DNA from 2 places in the Pseudomonas sp. 32A genome. Region 2 is predicted to be linked to the other one. Evidence: riboswitches for the same ligand, from Rfam matches in the RefSeq annotation. Region 2 holds a riboswitch; the other holds the start of a gene.
What was found. A riboswitch is a leader RNA that binds a small molecule or an ion and turns the genes downstream of it on or off. The one in region 2 is predicted to bind manganese.
Positions count from the first base shown of each region.

Region 1: another riboswitch for manganese. It lies ahead of mntP (manganese efflux pump MntP); the one in region 2 lies ahead of ACUN0G_RS18295 (TMEM165/GDT1 family protein).

Region 1 covers NZ_JBQYLY010000001.1:7,046,438-7,052,672, reverse strand. Annotated here, with positions in the region: gene ACUN0G_RS32200 (alginate export family protein) at 1-343, opposite strand, end outside; gene ACUN0G_RS32195 (glyoxalase) at 340-1,236, opposite strand; partial or broken gene ACUN0G_RS32190 (NAD(P)-dependent alcohol dehydrogenase) at 1,387-1,551, shown strand; gene mntP (manganese efflux pump MntP) at 1,690-2,253, opposite strand; yybP-ykoY riboswitch at 2,264-2,431, opposite strand; gene ACUN0G_RS32180 (oligopeptide/dipeptide ABC transporter ATP-binding protein) at 2,472-3,422, opposite strand; gene ACUN0G_RS32175 (ABC transporter ATP-binding protein) at 3,422-4,414, opposite strand; gene ddpC (D,D-dipeptide ABC transporter permease) at 4,411-5,292, opposite strand; gene ACUN0G_RS32165 (ABC transporter permease) at 5,312-6,235, opposite strand, start outside.
Region 2 covers NZ_JBQYLY010000001.1:3,970,669-3,982,114, forward strand. Annotated here, with positions in the region: gene ACUN0G_RS18245 (YajG family lipoprotein) at 1-571, shown strand, start outside; gene ACUN0G_RS18250 (hypothetical protein) at 629-838, opposite strand; gene ACUN0G_RS18255 (hypothetical protein) at 1,020-1,277, shown strand; gene ACUN0G_RS18260 (1-acyl-sn-glycerol-3-phosphate acyltransferase) at 1,414-2,577, opposite strand; gene ACUN0G_RS18265 (CPXCG motif-containing cysteine-rich protein) at 2,722-2,901, shown strand; gene ACUN0G_RS18270 (DUF2007 domain-containing protein) at 2,912-3,172, shown strand; gene ACUN0G_RS18275 (SOS response-associated peptidase) at 3,209-3,829, shown strand; gene ACUN0G_RS18280 (methyl-accepting chemotaxis protein) at 3,963-4,805, opposite strand; partial or broken gene ACUN0G_RS18285 (HAMP domain-containing protein) at 4,821-6,164, opposite strand; gene ACUN0G_RS18290 (M48 family metallopeptidase) at 6,354-7,172, shown strand; gene ACUN0G_RS18295 (TMEM165/GDT1 family protein) at 7,333-7,917, opposite strand; yybP-ykoY riboswitch at 8,005-8,126, opposite strand; gene ACUN0G_RS18300 (methyltransferase) at 8,177-9,175, opposite strand; gene ACUN0G_RS18305 (2-hydroxyacid dehydrogenase) at 9,206-10,171, opposite strand; gene ACUN0G_RS18310 (LysE family translocator) at 10,256-10,888, shown strand; gene ACUN0G_RS18315 (fatty acid--CoA ligase) at 11,020-11,446, shown strand, end outside.

The sequences.
Region 1 (6,235 bases), 3.1 Mb from region 2:
AGTTTTCATTCAGGTGCAGGTCGGCATGCACCTGGAAACGCTGGATCAGGTAACGGTCACGGGCCACGTTATTCACGCCGAAACCGCCCGCGTCATTCATCTCGAAGCGCTCACGCAAGGTCGCGCCCAGGGACAGGTAAGTGAACGGGTTGGCACTGGACAGCGGGATGTACTTCAGGCTGTCCAGGGGGTGGGTGCGCAGCGTCGGGTCCTTGAGCACGGACCAGTCTTCCTGCCAGCGGTTGGCCTTGATCGTCGGGCGCGTCGGTTGATCGTCAGCGTGGACGCTGCCGGCCAGCAGCGGCCACAGCACCGCCAGGCCCCAGCCTGTGCTGCGGATCATTTTGCGCCGCTGAGCTGGTGAATCTCCGCGACGTAACCGCCCGGGAACTCCACCAGTGCGCTGCGCCGGCCCTTACTCTCAAACGCCGGAACCAGCACCTTGGCCCCGGAGCCAGTGGCTTTGCCCAACGTCTCGGTCAGGTTGGCCACCTGGTAGCCGGTGGTTTCATGGCCGAAGGGGTAGGGCAGTTGGCCGTTGGTGACCAGTACCGCCATGCGCCCGAACGGCGACTCGATGTCGACGCGCCGATAGCTGCCGCTGGCCTGGCCGATCTCGACCGCCGGGGCATGCTTGTCATCGGCCAGGACTTTGCCGTGGGAAAACCCGACGAAGGACTTGATGAACGTGTCGGCGCGGTCGCTGGAGACATACACGCGGTTCTCCGGAATGGTCTGGAACGCCGCGTAATCCGGGGCCTTGGTGTGCCAGTAGAGCTGCATGTTCACACCGCCCGGCCACTGGATCACCGCATCACGGCCGATGGGGTCGGGAAAATTACTGACAATCACCGCCGCGCCGTTTTCCCGGGCAGCCTTGAGTGCAACGTCCATGTCCTTGACCAGATAGCCGTTGCGCTCCTGGCCGAACGGGTGCGGGACAGGTGTGGTGAAACCGAACAGCGACACCGTGCCCGCTGGTGTCTGCAGGAGTTGCGAGGTGGTGCTGCTGGGCACCGGCAGGACATTCACCACTACCTGGGACGTGCTCTTTCCGCCGAATGTGGCGAGGAAACTCTGGGCAAAGCGGTCCACGTCAGCCGGGGCGACGTAGACGTGACTGGTGTCGTATTGCGGCGCCACGGCCACATTCGGTGTTGCCGCCAACGCGCTGCCCACCAGCTGCGCGCCCAATAGCGTCAAGGCCAGCGATATCGTCGTCACTTTCTTGCACATACCCATTCTCCAGCACTTTTCAGCGTGATCGAAAAGTCGCCAGCTTAGGGGGCGGGTTGCCGTGCGGATTGTACGGGCGTGCTCGGTTGAACGGTTCAGCGTCTATGCGGGTCAACTGACTTCAACCGTCTGAACAAACAGGTGAACGAAATGGCCAAGGCTTACAGCTAAGCCGCTCGTGACTCCAAGGATTCACTCAAGCCCTTCACGTTTGAACGACGCGCCCCCGGGGCCGATGACGTGCAGATCGACATCCTTTACTGCGGCGTCTGCCACTCGGACCTGCACACCGTACGCAACGAATGGAACAAAACACGCAGCCTGATTGATCGCCGCAGATCCCCTGTGGGAGCGGGCTTGCTCGCGAAAGCGGTGGTTCAGCTGGCATATTCAGCGACTGACACACCGTCTTCGCGAGCAAGCCCGCTCCCACATTTTGATCTTCGCAAGTGTCTAGACCGACAGGTGCTCATACAAGATCGTCGCACCCACCAGCATCAACACCACGCCGCCAACCATCTCGGCGCGCTTGCCCACCACAGTGCCCAACACCCGGCCGAGCATCATGCCGATGGTTACCATGGTCATCGTCGCCAAGCCGATCGCCGCAGCGGCCACCAGGATATTCACGTCAACAAACGCCAGGCCCACGCCGACCGCCAGGGCATCAATGCTGGTGGCAAACGCCGTTACGGCAAGGATCATGAACGAGTGCTGGCTCGGTTTCTCTTCTTCTGGATCATCGGCCTTCAAGCCGTTGTAGATCATGTGCAGACCCAGGGCTACCAGCAGGGTAAAGGCGATCCAGTGGTCCCACTGTTCCACCCAGCGAGTGGCAGCCTGGCCAATAGCCCAGCCAATAATCGGCGTGATGGCTTCAATCACACCAAAGATCAGACCGGCCCGCAGGGCTTCGGTCAAACGCGGTTTGTGCAGGCTGGAACCTTTGCCGATGGCCGCCGCAAAGGCGTCCGTGGACATGGCAAGGGCGAGCAGGATGAGGGAAATGGGGTTCACGGTAAGGCTTCCAGTCGGGCTATATGAGTCAACGACACAACCACACGCCCGACTTTAGGCATGGATGTGTCGCTGGTCTCACCAACCAAAATGGTGTTCGCACCACGGCATGTTGCCGAGAATGTTGATACGAACGCTTCGAGAATCCGAAGCAGGCTACTCCCCAACGAGGTGGCGGATCATAGCCTTGGCTACATGAAAATTTTGTTAACCGTGCCTCACGGATGTTCCAGATGACACCGCACCTGCTGACTCATCCCACCGGTCAACCGCTGCGGCCGTTCGCAGCCTTGGGTGCGGCGCGGGCAGCGATCCAGGAAAAAGCACCCGCCCGGCAACACCCGGTTTCCCGGCAGCTCTGTCGGTGCACTGACATACGCATCGTCCAGCGCCACCCCCAGCTTGGGGACGGCCTCCAGCAGCAGCTGGGTGTAGGGATGCTTCGGCTGCTCCAGCACTTGCTCGGCACACCCCAGTTCCACAATTTGCCCCAGGTACATCACCGCCACCCGGTCGGCCATGTGCCGCACCACGGATACGTTGTGGGAGATCAGGATGTAGGTCAGCCCCAGTCGGCGTTGCAGCTCGGCCAGCAGGTTGAGGATTTGCGCCTGGACCGAGATGTCCAGGGCCGAGGTCGGTTCGTCCAGCACCAGGATGCTCGGGTTGGAGGCCAGTGCGCGGGCGATGGCGATGCGTTGGCGCTGGCCACCGGAGAACTGGTGCGGGTAGCGGTCCAGGTATTCGGCACGGATGCCTACTTGGGCGGCGACCTTGGCGGCGATGGTGCGCATTTCACCCTTGGGCGTGTCGCCAAGGGCGAACAGCGGCTCGGTGATGATTTTCCAGATGGGCAGGCGCGGGTCGAGGGACGATTGCGGGTCCTGGAACACGATCTGTACATGGCGATGACGTTCCCGGGCGCTTTCGTAGACCCAGTCGACTTCGCCGTCGCTGGGCTTGACCAGGCCCATCAGCAATTGGGCGAGGGTGCTTTTGCCGCAGCCGGATTCGCCGACAATCCCCAGGGTTTCCCCACGGCGCACCTGCAAGTCGATACCGTTGAGGGCGTGGGCATAACCGCGCGGGCGGCCCAGCCAGTCGGTTTTTACCGGGAACTTGACCCGTACATCCCGCAGGGCCAGCAGTGAATCTTGAGGCACTGTCATTAAACCGACTCCCCGGCAGTCAGCCAGCACGCGCTTTTGCGGGTGCCGACAGGGTTGATCAGGTTCAGGCGCGGGCGCTTGATGCATTGGCTCATGGCCTGGGGGCAGCGTTCGCGGAAGGTGCAGCCTGAGGGCAGGGCGGCGAGGTTGGGCACCTGGCCGGGGATGGTCAACAGGTCATCGCCGGGCTTTACCTGTTCCGGCAAACCGCTGAGCAGGCCTTGGGTGTAGGGATGGCGCGGATCGCTCATCACCTGAGCCGTCGGACCTTCTTCCACCACCGCGCCGGTGTACATCACGTAGACCCGGTCGCAGAACTGCGAGACCACGGCCATGTCGTGGGTGATCAGCAAGATCGCGGTGCCGCGTTCCCGGGCTTTTTCTCGCAGCAGCAACAGCACCTGGCGTTGCACGGTGACGTCGAGGGCAGTGGTGGGTTCGTCGGCGATCAGCAACTGCGGGTCGCAGGAAAACGCCAGGGCGATCATCACCCGCTGGCGCATGCCGCCGGAGAGTTCGAAAGGGTAACTGTCGAGCACTTGCTCGGGGTCGGCGATGTGCATGTCCCGCAGCAGGGCGATGGCCTTGGCGCGGGCGGCGGCTTTGCTCAGGCGCTGGTGGTGGATGATCACGTCGAGCATCTGCCGGCCAATGCGTCGGGTCGGGTTCAGCGCGGTCATCGGCTCCTGGAAGATCATCGCCGCGTCACGCCCGCGAATCTGCAACAGCTCTTTTTCGCTGGCGCCGAGCATGTCGCGGCCAAGCATCTGCAAACTGCCGGCGGTGATCCGGTAACTGCGCTCCGGCAGCAGGCGCAGGCTGAGCATGGCGGTCACGGATTTGCCGGAGCCGGACTCACCCACCACGCCGACCACTTCGCCGGGGTTGACGTGCAACGACACGCCGTTGAGTGCCTGGACGTTGTTGCGGTAAGCCGGGAATTCCAGGCTCAGGTTATCGATGGCAAGGACTGCCGGACTGGACATGGTCATTTCCCCTGTTGCCGTGGGTCGAGCAGGTCACGAACACCGTCACCCAGCAGGTTGAAACCGGTCGCGGTGACCAGGATCGCCAGCCCCGGAAAGGTCGAGTACCACCAGTTGTCGAGAATGAAATTGCGCCCGGTGGCAACCATCGCGCCCCATTCGGCGGTGGGCTGTTGTGCACCCAGGCCGATGAAACCCAAGGCCGAAGCCATCAGGATCGCGCTGCCGATGTCCAGGCTCAGCTGCACCAGCAACGGCGGCATGGCATTGCGGCCCACGTGCCACGACACGATGTGCCAGCGCCCGGCGCCGAAGGTCTGGGACGCCTTGACGTAGCCCATCTGGCGAATGCTCAAGGCTTGCCCGCGGGCCAGGCGCACGTAGAACGGAATGCGCACCACGGTGATCGCCAGCATCGCGTTGAACAGGCTCGGGCCCAGGGCTGCGGCCAGGGCCATGATCAGCACCAGGGACGGCACCGACAGCATGATGTCCATCAAGCGCATGATCAGGCTGTCGAAACGCCCACCGATAATCCCCGACAGGCAACCCAGCAAGCCGCCCACCAGGCAGGATGAAAACGCCACGAACAAGCCGACGCCCACCGACTGGCGGCTGCCGTACAGCACCCGGCTGAACAGGTCGCGGCCGACCTCATCAGTGCCGAACCAATGTTCGGCGGAGGGCTCGGCCAGGCGTTGCGCCAGGTTCAACGCGTTGGGATCATGGCTGGCCAGCCACGGAGCGAAGGCCATGCAGATCAGCACGATCAAGGTGATGGTCAGGCCGGCGATGGTCAACGGGCTGCGGCGTATTTGATAACCCAGGTACTCCATTCGCGCACGCCAGGTGGGGCGTTGCTCGAGGGGCACCGGTACGGGCATGTTCACGGGTGCGGTCATCTCAATTCACCTCGCCGATGCGTGGGTCGACCACCCGGTACAGCAGGTCGATCAGCATGTTAAGCAGCACATAAATAAACGACACCATGATCGCGAAGCCCATCACCGCCGGGAAATCCAGGGACTGGATCGACTTCACCACATACGCGCCCATGCCCGGCCAGGCGAACACGGTCTCGGTGAGCACGGCGCCGTACAGCAAATCGCCGAGGGTCAGGCCGAGCACGGTGATCGACGGGATCAGCGCATTGGGCAGGGCGTGGCGCAGGATCACCGCCCAGCGCGACAGGCCGTAGGCGCGGGCGGTACGGATGTAGTCCTCGCCCAACTGGTCGAGCATCGCCGAACGAATCTGCCGGGCGACCACGCCGAGGTTGACGAAACCCAGGGTGACGGCGGGCAGGATCAGGTGTTCCAGGGCATTCAGGAACAGCGGGATATCGCCGGCCAGCAGCGAGTCGATCAGGTAGAACCCGGTAAGGGTGCGGGGTGGTTCGAGGCCTTCATCCAGCCGACCGCTGCCGGGCAGCCAGCCGAGCTGGCCGTAAAACAATACGATCAGGCCCAGGCCGAGCCAGAAGGCCGGCGTGGAAATGCCGGTGACCGCCAGCGTTCGGGCGATCTGGTCGATGGCGCGGTTGTGATACACCGCTGACAACACGCCAAGGGGGACGCCTACCAATACGGAGAGCAACAGGGCGGCAACCGCCAGTTCCAGGGTCGCGGGGAAGAAGGCTTTCAGGTCTTCAAGCACCGGGCGGCTGGTGCGGATCGACGTGCCGAGGTCGCCGTGCAGCAGGTCGCTCATGTAGCGGCCGTATTGCTGGTACAGCGGCAGGTCGAGGCCCAGTTGATGGCGGATATTCTCGACAATGGCGTCACTGGCCCGGTCGCCGGCAATCAGGCGCGCCGGGTCACCCGGGAT
Region 2 (11,446 bases):
GTTGTTCGGTTTGATCACTGTGACCAGTTTGACCCTGGTTGGCTGCGCCCACAGCCCGCAACAACTCAGCCCGCAACCGAAAATCACCACCCAACTGGCGCCTGTGGGCCATGGCCAGCCGGTGTCGGTGCGTGTGGTTGATGGGCGCCCGTCGCCGACCCTGGGCACTCGTGGCGGCCTGTACCCGGAAACCAGTGCTATCACGGTGACCGGTGCCGACGTGCTGCCCAAGCTGCAAGCCCAGGCCGAAGCGGCTGTGCGCCTGCTGGGCTTCACCCCGTCCAACTCGCCCGGTGCTCCACAACTGACCATCACCCTGGCCGAGCTGAAGTATCAGTCGCCCAAGGAAGGCCTGTACGTAACTGAAGCCACCATCGGCGCGACCTTCAAGTCCGACGTGACTGCCGGCACCCGTCGCTACAGCGGCCGCTACGGCGCATCCCTGGACCAGCGCTTCGGTATGGCGCCGAACCAGGAGACCAACACCAAGCTGGTCAGCGACGTGTTGAGCGACGCCCTGACGCGTCTGTTCAAGGACCCGAGCATCGGTTCGCTGCTCAGCTCGCAATAACCGTGCATAAAAAAACCGGGCTCAGCGATGAGCCCGGTTTTTTTACGCCTGCAGTTTTCATGCAGCCGTTTCGACATAAAAGTCCAGCACACTCACTCCAGTCAGCAAATCCAGCTCCGGCAGGTCGGCGTGCTGGTGCCCGCCGAGGGCGCAGTAAACCAGCCAGTGGCGGTCCTGCACATTGAACGCGAGGCCGCCCACCAGCGCCTCTTGCTCATCACTTGGGGCAATCAGATACAGCCGATCCTGGTTCTGCGCGTGCAACATGACAAGCTCCCGGGCGTTCGAAGGGCAACAGAGTGGCTTGTTAAGGTGACGTTCAGGTGACGCTGTAAATTACTGGATACATTAGCCGTCAATGGGGAAGGAGTAATGACGCGCAGGCGGCGCATATCATTCAGGTTTGTATCTGGATTGATACCAAGACACTGATACATCGAGGTTTGCGATGTCGCTGACCGCACTACTGCTCAATTCCCTTGCCCTGTTGCTGGCCTGCCCGGCGGCCTGGTTGTTGTTTGTCACACGCCTGCGCGAACAGCGCGCGATGGCCAGGCTTGCCGCGCAAAGCGAACTGCGGGCCATTGATCAACCGATGCTGTTTCTTGATGTGCTGACGCAGCGTACCCATCGCCTGTTCTACCGGCTGGGTTTTGTCTGGCTCGGGCTGGCGTTGCTGGTGTCCTTGTTCAGTACCCGATTGTAAGAACACCCTGAAAACAAATGTGGGAGCGGGCTTGCTCGCGAATGCGGTGTATCAGTCACCAGATGTATTGACTGACACTCTGCATTCGCGAGCAAGCCCGCTCCCACATTAGGTTTGCGCGGTTGCTGGTACCGGGTTACAGGGCAATCCCGGCCTTGACCCGATACTGATTCCTCACCGGCGTCGCGTATTGCAGCACCAGATATGGCCGATGCTCGGCCGGGCACGCATTCAAGCGCCGCTCCCACTCGGCTTTCGCCTTGGCCAACTCATCCGCAGGGAACACCTCGGCTGCGGTCGGCACCTGCAATTGCGGGTCGGCATCGCTCCATTGGGCGTACGCCAGGTAATGCACCGGGAACAACCGATAACCGCCCAGAATCTGCCGGTCCATCTCGATTGCCAGCAGTTTGGTGTCTTCGAACGCCTCGGTGATCGGCGGCGCGAAGTTGACGTGCACCCGGCCCTTGTAACCGGTGATGCCCAGGGCAATGCTCACGTCATCCTCCCCCGGCGCCTTGCTGTAGGTGCCAGTAGTGGCGCGGATGTACAGCTCGCGGGCCTTGGCTGCGTCACACGGGTCGTATTCGTAGCTGATGGACACAGGCGTCAGGTTGAGTGACTGAATGACTTCGGCGAACGGCTCGTCCTTGCGGCTCATGTGGAACATCTTGAGGATCGCCGACTCGGTGCGATCATCCCCATCCTTGGCGCGGCCTTCGGCCTGGGCGATCCAGATCGACTGGCAGTCATTGCGAATCGAATGGTTGATGTACGCCGACAGCAGCTGATAAGCCGCCATCTTCTCTTTGCGCCCGGTGATCGAGCGGTGCACGATGAAACTCTTGTTCAGGCGCATCAGGTCGCTGACAAACGGCTTTTGCAGCAGGTTGTCACCGATGGCGATGCGTGGCGTGGGCAGGCCGGCGTGGTACACAGCGTAGTTGACGAAGGCCGGGTCCATCACGATGTCGCGGTGGTTGGCCAGGAACAGGTAGGCGCTGCCGGACTTGAACTGCTCGACGCCGGTATAAGTCACCCCGTCGGTCGCGCGCTCGATGGTGTGGTCGACGTAAAACTCGACTTTGTCCTGTAGCGTGGCCACGGTGGTGACGCCGGCAAACTCACGGCGCAGTTTATGGGCGATCATCGGCTTGAGCAGCCAGCCGAAGGCGCCAGCAAAGCGCGGAAAGCGAAAGTGGGTCAGGATGTCCAGAAAGGCCTTGTCACTGAACAGTCGGGCCAGCACTGCCGGGACTTCGCTGTCGTTGTAAGGTCGGATGGTATCGAATTCGCCCATCATGCTCTCTTGTTAGAAACGGCTAGGGTAAGTAAAGGTTTGGAACAATAAATATCAGGGCGTGGTCCGGGCAATTGACCGGGACGAAAAATAGCCCTGTAAATAGACCGGCGATTATACGCACAAGTCACCTTGGAGACCGCGATGGAAGAGGAGTCGTACGAATGTCCTTATTGTGGCGAGGTAGTCACGGCGTTACTGGATCTGTCGGCAGGCGATCAGGAATATATAGAAGATTGCCCGGTGTGCTGCCGGCCCATCGTTTTCGAATTGCAGGTTCACGGCGACGAATGGATGCTCAACGTGCGCAGCGAGAACGAATAAAGGTACGCCCATGCAGCGAATCTACGAACCGGAAAACCTGATGGAAGGCGAGCTGCTGCAAGGCATGCTCGAAAGCGAGGGCATCACCGCGCACCTGGTGGGGCGCGATTTGCTCGGTGGCACCGGCGAATTACCGATCTATGGCCTGCTGGCCCTGGCAGTGGAGAATGAACAGGCGGCCTACGCCCGTGAGCTGATCACTGCCTACAACGGCGCGCAACCGGTGCCCGGTGATGAACCCGACAGCTTTCCCGACGTGTTGGTCTGTTAGGCTGTCGGCCAGTTTCTCCAAGAGTCGTGTTGCCCCATGTGTGGACGTTATGCCCTGTTTCGCTGGAACCCTGCGTTTGCTGCCTTGCCGGGCTTTCCGGCCGACCAGCAGGCCCAGTGGAACATCTCCCCCAATGATTCGGTGCTGATCCAGCGCCTCAGCGACGGCCAGCACACCCTGGCTCGGGCGCGCTGGGGCCTGACGCCGCCCTGGCTGACCGATCTCTCGCGCACGCCTGCCCATGCCCGCGCGGAAACCCTGGCAGAGCAACCGATGTTTCGCGAAGCCTTTCGCCAGCGCCGCTGCCTGTTGCCGGCCAATGGCTTCTACGAATGGCGCGGCACCCAGCGCAAGCGCCCGTACTGGCTGACGCCGGGGGAGGGCAGCACGCTGTTCTTTGCGGCGATCTGGGAAGCGTATCCGGTGCAGGAGCAGGTGTGGCTGAGTACCGCGGTGGTGACCCAGGCTGCGCAGAGTCAGCGCCGGCCGCTCATTCTGGATGCGGCGGGGCAGGCAGCCTGGTTGAACCCCGAGACGCCGTTGCACACCTTGCAGGCTTTGTTGGCCAGTGAACCCACTGCGTTGCGCGAGCGGGTACTGGCCAACATGGTCAACGATCCGAAGCTGAATGGACCGGAGTGCCTGACTCCGGGTTGAGTCATAGGTTGAATTAGCTGGCCTCTTCGCGAGCAAGCCCGCTCCCACATTTGATTGCATTCCAACTGAAGGAATGCGGTCGAATGTGGGAGCGGGCTTGCTCGCGAAGGCGCCCGAAAGGGCGCCGCTTGACTTAAACCTTGAACTGATTGATCAACCGCCGCTGCTGCTCCGCCAGCTTGGTCAGGTCCGCACTGGCTGCACTCGATTCATCCGCCCCACCCGCCACTTCATTGGCCACCTGCCCGATATTGATCACATTACGGTTAATGTCTTCGGCCACCGCGCTCTGTTCCTCGGCGGCGCTGGCGATCTGGGTGTTCATGTCGTTGATCACCGACACCGCCTGGGTAATGGTCTCCAGCGCCTGAGCCGCCTTGGCCGCGTGTTGCACGCTTTCATCGGTACGGTTCTGGCTGTCTTCCATCACCCGCACCACGTCGCGGGTGCCTTGTTGCAGTTGCTGGATCATGGTCTGAATTTCTTCGGTAGCCTTCTGGGTCTTCTGCGCCAGGTTGCGCACCTCGTCGGCCACCACCGCAAACCCGCGACCTTGCTCACCGGCCCGTGCTGCTTCGATTGCCGCGTTGAGCGCCAGCAGGTTGGTCTGCTCGGCAATCCCGCGAATCGCCGTAAGGATGGCGTTGATGTTTTCGCTGTCCTTGGCCAATGCCTGCACCACACCGACAGCCTTGCCGATTTCCTCGGCGAGGGCGCCGATGGAGGTGGAGGTGTCGCGCACAATCTGCATGCCCTGGCTCGCCGCCTGGTCTGCGTGGCTGGCGGCTTGTGCGGCCTGGGTGGCGTTGCGGGCCACGTCCTGGGCCGTCGCGGTCATCTCGTGTACGGCGGTGGCCACCTGGTCGATCTCGACCATTTGCTTGTGCACGCCCTGGTTGGTGCGAATCGCGATGTCGGCAGTGTGCTCCGACGAGTCGCTGACCTTCTGCACCGAGCTCACCACTTGGGTAATCATTCCCTGCAACTTGGCCAGGAATGTATTGAAGCCGCTGGCAATCGCCCCCAGTTCGTCGGCGCGATCACTGGTCAGGCGCCGGGTCAGGTCGCCTTCGCCCTGGGCGATGTCATTGAGCATCGCCACCATTTGCTTGAGCGGCCGGGCAATGCCGTGGCCCACCAGCCAGATCACCAGCAAGCCGATGCCGGCGATCAGCAGCCCGGCCATGGCCATGCCGAAAATATCGGTTTTGCGCTGGGCGTCGAGGTCATGTTGCATGGCCTGCAAGTCGGCCATCACCGCGCTCAGAGGCAGTTGCAGCATCAAAGTCCAGCGGGCATCGGTCTGGCCGATGTTGAACGGCAGGAACAACTCGATATGCCCGTGTTGCTTGTCGACGTCGTAACGCACTTCGCCGATTTTCAGCTGGCTCAGGTTCGCCAGTTCATTGCTGTCGAGCACGTCGCTGGCTTTTTCGCCGAGTTTGCTGGCGTCCTGGGTGTAGGCCACCAGACGACCGTTGCTGGAAATCAGCGCCAGTTCACCGGCACCGTTGTACAAATTCTGATCAGCCTTGGTGAGCATGTCCTGGATGAAGTTCACCGACAGGTCGGCGCCGACGATGCCCTGAAAGGTGCCGTCGATCATGATCGGTTCGATAAACGAGGCGAGCATCACCATCGCGTTGCCCACTTTATAAGGGGCCGGGTCGATGGCGCAGGGCTTTTTGCTTTCCTTGGAGCACAGGTAGTACTCACTGGCGCGCACGCCGGTGGAGAGGATTTTCTGATCGGCCACGTCGGCGAGTTTATCCAGGCCCAGGCTGCCGTCCTCATTGCGGAACCACCAGGGCAGGAAGCGACCGTTGGTTTCGATGCCGACCACCGGGCTGTTCACGTAGGCGGCGTCGTTGTGGTCGATGGCGTTGGCTTCCCAGCCAATATAGGCGCCGAGGATCTTAGGGTTGCGCACCACGGTTTCGTGGATCAGGTTGATCAGTTGTTCGCGGGAGATGGCCAGTTGTGGGTTGCCGCTGGCGTCCTTCATGCCCATCAGGGCGTTGGTGGTGGCCAGGCCTTTGGCCGTCACCAATGGCGCTTCCAGTTCACGCTGGATCAGCGTCGCCTGGGTTCGCGCCAGCGCGGTCAGGCGCTGTTCGATAATCTGTTCGAATTGCCCTTGGGTGCGTTCCTGCACCATCTCCTGGGTGCGCGCGCCGGCGAACAAGGCGTACAGCACCAGCACCGCTACCACGCTCAGCACGATGGCCCCGGCCAGTGCCGCAACAGAAAATTGAATCGACTTGAACTTCATGACGGCTCCGAGCGCTGGGGAGATTGGCTGCTTGTTTATATCGGCCACGAGCGGGGGAGACATGAGGGGGATCCCCTCAAAATGACTGTGCCGGATCGGCGAATGTCGCAAATGGAATGGTCGCCAGTGTTTTGTGAATTTTTTGCGGCGGTGTGGGATATGTCTGAAATCAGGCAGCTACACGTCTGTTGTATCTGGCGTCGATACAATTGGCCGACTACGATACGCGCCATGTTTCCAGGGAGCAGGTTGATGAAAAAGACAGTAGCGGTATGTGCGTTGGGCGCGGCGGTTATGCTCGCCGGTTGTCAGTCAGTCAACACCACCAGCGGCGGCGCCGTGGGCGTCGAGCGCAAGCAGTACATGTTCAGCATGTTGTCGAGCCAGGAAGTCGACCAGATGTATGCGCAGTCGTACCAGCAGACCCTGGGTGAAGCCAGTGGCAAAGGGCTGGTGGACAAGACCAGTGCCAACGCCAAGCGCGTACAGGCCATTGCCAACCGCTTGATCGCCCAGGCGCCCACCTTCCGCCCGGATGCGGCGCAGTGGAAGTGGGAAGTGAACCTGATCAAAAGTGACGAGATGAACGCCAACTGCGGGCCTGGCGGCAAGATCTTTGTCTACAGCGCGTTGATCGACAATCTCAAACTGACCGACGACGAACTCGCCGCCGTGATGGGCCATGAAATTGCCCACGCCTTGCGTGAGCACGGCCGCGAAGCCATGTCCAAGGCCTACGGTATCGAAATGGCGAAGCAGGGGGCCGGTGCCTTGTTCGGCCTGGGTCAGGACAGCCTGGCGCTGGCCGATACCGTGGCCAACTACGGCATGACCTTGCCCAACAGCCGCAGCAACGAAAACGAAGCGGACCTGATTGGCCTGGAGTTGTCGGCGCGTGCCGGTTACAACCCGAACGCGGCGATTACGCTGTGGAACAAAATGGCCAAGGCCTCGGAAGGTTCGCCACCTGAGTTCATGAGCACTCACCCGGCCTCCGACAGCCGGATCGCCTCGTTGCAAGCGGCGATTCCGAAGGTGATGCCGTTGTATCAGCAGGCGAAAAAATCCTGATTTATAAGGCTGAAATGCAAATCTGAATATGGGGGCCCGGCTTGTGTGGGAGTCGGGCTTGCCCGCGATGCGGGCACCTCGGTGTGTCAGTTGCACCGAGGTGATGCTATCGCAGGCAAGCCAGCTCCCACAAAAGCCCAGCTCCCATATGGGGTTGCGTTTAGATCCAGCCACTGCTCTGCATGGCCTTGTACACCGCAACAATGGCCAGGATGAAAAACGCCGTAGCCGCCAGTCGACGAATCAGCGTCAGCGGCAATTTGTCCGCCGCGAAATTCCCCGCCAGCACCACCGGTACGTTGGCAATCAACATGCCTAGGGTCGTGCCGATAATCACCAGCCACAGTTCCGGGTATTGCGCCGCGAGCATCACGGTAGCGATCTGGGTCTTGTCGCCGATTTCCGCGAGGAAGAACGCGATCAGCGTGGTCAGGAATGGCCCGAACTTGCGGGATGTACTGGCTTCGTCATCGTCGAGCTTGTCGGGCACCAGAGTCCAGAGCGCGGTGGCACAGAAGCTCGCCGCGAGGATCCAGTGCAACACCGCATCTGAGAAGAAACTCCCGAACCAGGCCCCCACGGCACCGGCGGCCGCATGGTTGGCCAGGGTCGCGGCGACGATGCCGGCGATGATCGGCCAGGGTTTGCGAAAGCGTGCAGCGAGAATGAGCGCGAGCAGTTGCGTCTTGTCGCCAATTTCGGCCAAGGCAACGATTGCGGTAGGGACGAGCAGAGAATCCAGCATCAGGTAAGTTCCAGGGGCGGGTCGACACGGCTATGACACGTACAGCCTTCCCGCCCCGGGTAAGGTGTTCGTGTCATAGGTCTTGTCAAACCCCGGTCCGTCTGTGCGGACTCCTGGGTCGCATACGCCATGGCCTGTTGACCAAGTATGTTGACGTATGCCGGACGAGCGTGGCGCTCGTGGGAGACTACTCCCCTAGGACGGAGCGGATTCTGCCTAGGCAAAATCCATTCGGCAAGCCTTCTTTTGGAAAAAGATTTCAGCCGCGCTTGGCACGGTAAATGCGAAAACCCTGGCCTTCTGCCTTGATTGCGCACACCCCAAGATGCTCTTCGATCAGCGGCTGATACTTCAGGAAGCTATTCGCTACCAAGCGCAGTTCGCCGCCTTTTGCCAGATGTTTGGCTGCTTTTCTCAGCAAGTTCTCGGTGGCGAAATAATCGGTGTGCACCCCGACATGGAACGGCGGGTTGCTCAAAATCGCGTTCAGATTCATCGGTGCTGCGTCGATGCCATCACCGGTCAACACCTCGGCTTCCAGGCCGTTGGCCGCCAGGGTCAGACGACTGCTGGCGGCGGCGAAGGCATCCACGTCGAGCATCGTCACCGTGTTATGCGGGTATCGACGTTTGACCGCCGCTCCCAGCACGCCAGCCCCACAACCGAAATCCAGCAAGTGCCCGCTTGGCAACTTGTCCAGGTGCTCCAGCAGCAATGCGGTACCGCGATCCAGGCGACCATGGCTGAACACGCCCGGCAGGCTCACCACCTTGAGCGGCCCTTCAGCCAGCGGCACCTCGAACACCTGCGCCAGGCTTTCCAGCTCAACCGGCTCGGGGGCGTTGGCCACCGTGACCAGCCACAACTGGCAGTGCCGCGCATTGTCGAGCTTGCGCGGTTTGCCGAACGGGTTCAGTTGCTTGGCCGCACTTTCGATACCGCCTTTCTTTTCCCCGACCAGGTACAACTCTTTGCCGGGCAAACGCGCCGCCACGGCATTGAGCAGGTAATCGGTGAGGTCCTTGGACTTGGGCAGGAACACCACCGCCGTGTCGAACGAACGCTCGGGCACGTTCACGCCGAACTGGCTGCGCTCGGCAAAACGCGCGTCCAGTGCGGCCTGGTCGCCGGCATGCCAGCTCCAGCCGTGGCCATTGGGCAGGCGGCCCAGCAGGTCGTCGGCGGGCAAGCCCACCAGCAGCACGTCGCCTTGAAAAAGTTCGGCCTGGCGAAGCAGTACTTCACTGCGCGGATCCATGGTCTGCTCCTTGAAAAGGGGCGCAGTTTATCAACTGACGACGCGCAGCGGGGCGCCGCTGAAAAAGCCCTGAGTGTTTTCGATCAATTGGCCGACGATTCGCTGCCGGGCTTCGCGGCTGCCCCAGGCGTTGTGCGGGGTGACGATCAAGCGCGGGATGTCGCCGGCCAGCAGCGGATTGCCGTTGACCGGGGGTTCGACACTCAACACGTCGGTCGCCGCGCCGCCCAGATGACCGCTGCGCAGGGCATCGGCCAAGGCTTGTTCATTGATCAGGCCACCGCGGGCGGTGTTGACGATGAAGGCGCCAGGCTTGAGCAAGGCGAGTTCGCGGGCACCGATAAAGTCACGGGTGTGCTCGTTGAGCGGGCAGTGCAGGGTCAGCGCGTCGACCTGCGCCAGCAGTTCGTCCAGCGGCACGCGATCGGCACGAGCCGGACGGCCTGGAATGGCACCCAGGATCACGCGCATGCCGAAGGCTTCAGCCAGGCGCGCAACGGCGCCGCCCAACTCACCATGGCCCAGCAGGCCGAGGGTTTTGCCTTCCAGCTCGACGATCGGATGGTCCAGCAGGCAGAACTGCTTGGCTTGTTGCCAAAGCCCCGCCTGCACGTCCCGCTGATAGTCGTTCAGGCGCGTCACAAGATTGAGCAGCAGCATGATCGTATGCTGCGCCACCGACGGCGTGCCGTAACCCTGGCAATTGCTTACGGTAACGCCGTGGGCGCGGGCGGCGACCAGGTCGACGTTGTTGGTGCCGGTGGCGGTCACCAGGATCAGCTTCAGCTCGGGGCAGGCCGCCAGGGTCTCGGCATTCAGCGCGATCTTGTTGCTGATGGCCACCTGCGCGCTTTGCAGGCGTTCGATAATGTTTTCGGGTGTGGTCTGCTGGTGCAGGCTCAGCTCGCTGAAGAGTGCCCGCAACCCGCTGAGGTCCAGGTCCCCGAGGTCCAGGGAAGGGTGATCAAGGAAGACGGCGCGGCGATTGTTCATTATCAACTGTACCTTTTGCGACGAGGTTCGAAGGCGTAATCTGCCGAGCCTATCAGATGAAATAATCAGTTACTTCCTGGAGTGTGCATGTACCTCACCGAGTTCTTGACCGTGGCACTGATTCACCTGTTGGCGGTGGCCAGCCCTGGCCCGGACTTCGCCGTGGTGGTACGTGAAAGCGTGACCCATGGCCGGCGCGCCGGCACCTGGACGGCGTTGGGCGTCGGCTCGGCGATTTTCCTGCACGTGGGGTATTCACTGCTGGGCATCGGCTTGATCGTGTCCCAGTCCATCGTGCTGTTCAACGCATTGAAATGGGCGGCCGCGGCCTACCTGCTGTACATCGGCTTCAAGGCCCTGCGCGCTCAGCCGGCCAAGCCTGCCAGTGAAGAAGACCTGCACCTTGAAGAGGGCGAGCGCACCGCCCGTGGCGCGTTCACCTCGGGTTTTGTTACCAACGGCCTGAACCCCAAGGCCACGCTGTTCTTCCTGTCGCTGTTCACCGTGGTGATCAATCCCCACACACCGCTGGCGATCCAGGCCGGTTACGGGCTGTACCTGGCCGTGGCGACCGCGATCTGGTTTTGCCTGGTGGCCATGCTGTTCAGCCAGCAACGCGTACGTGCCGGTTTTGCACGCATGGGCCACTGGTTCGACCGCACCATGGGCGCGGTGCTGATTGCCATCGGCGTGAAGCTGGCGTTTACCAGCATGAAATAAGCCGGATGCTGGCGCAAAGCTAGCATTCATTGGGTTCTGCAAATCATTCCTTTGGGTGATTTGGCTGAAACATAAGCGCTCTACAGTGCAGATGTTTCAGCCAAGACCGTGCAGTCAGATAAGGGATTCGTATGTTGCAGACTCGTGTTATCCCGCCCGCCGAAGGCGCCTACCAATACCCGCTGTTGATCAAACGCCTGTTGATGTCCGGGACACGCTACGAGAAGACCCGGGAAATCGTCTACCGCGACCAGTTGCGTTATACCTATCCGACCCTGATCGAGCGCGTCGCCCGCCTGGCCAATGTGCTGACCGAGGCCGGGGTCAAGGCCGGTGACACCGTGGCCGTGATGGACTGGGACAGCCACCGCTACCTGGAATGCATGTTTGCCATTCCGATGATTGGCGCAGTCATCCACACCATCAACGTGCGCCTGTCGCCGGAACAGATTCTGTACACCATGAACCATGCCGAGGACCGCTTTGTGCTGGTCAACAGCGAGTTCGTGGGGCTCTACCAGGCCATCGCCGGCCACCTCACCACCGTCGACAAAACCC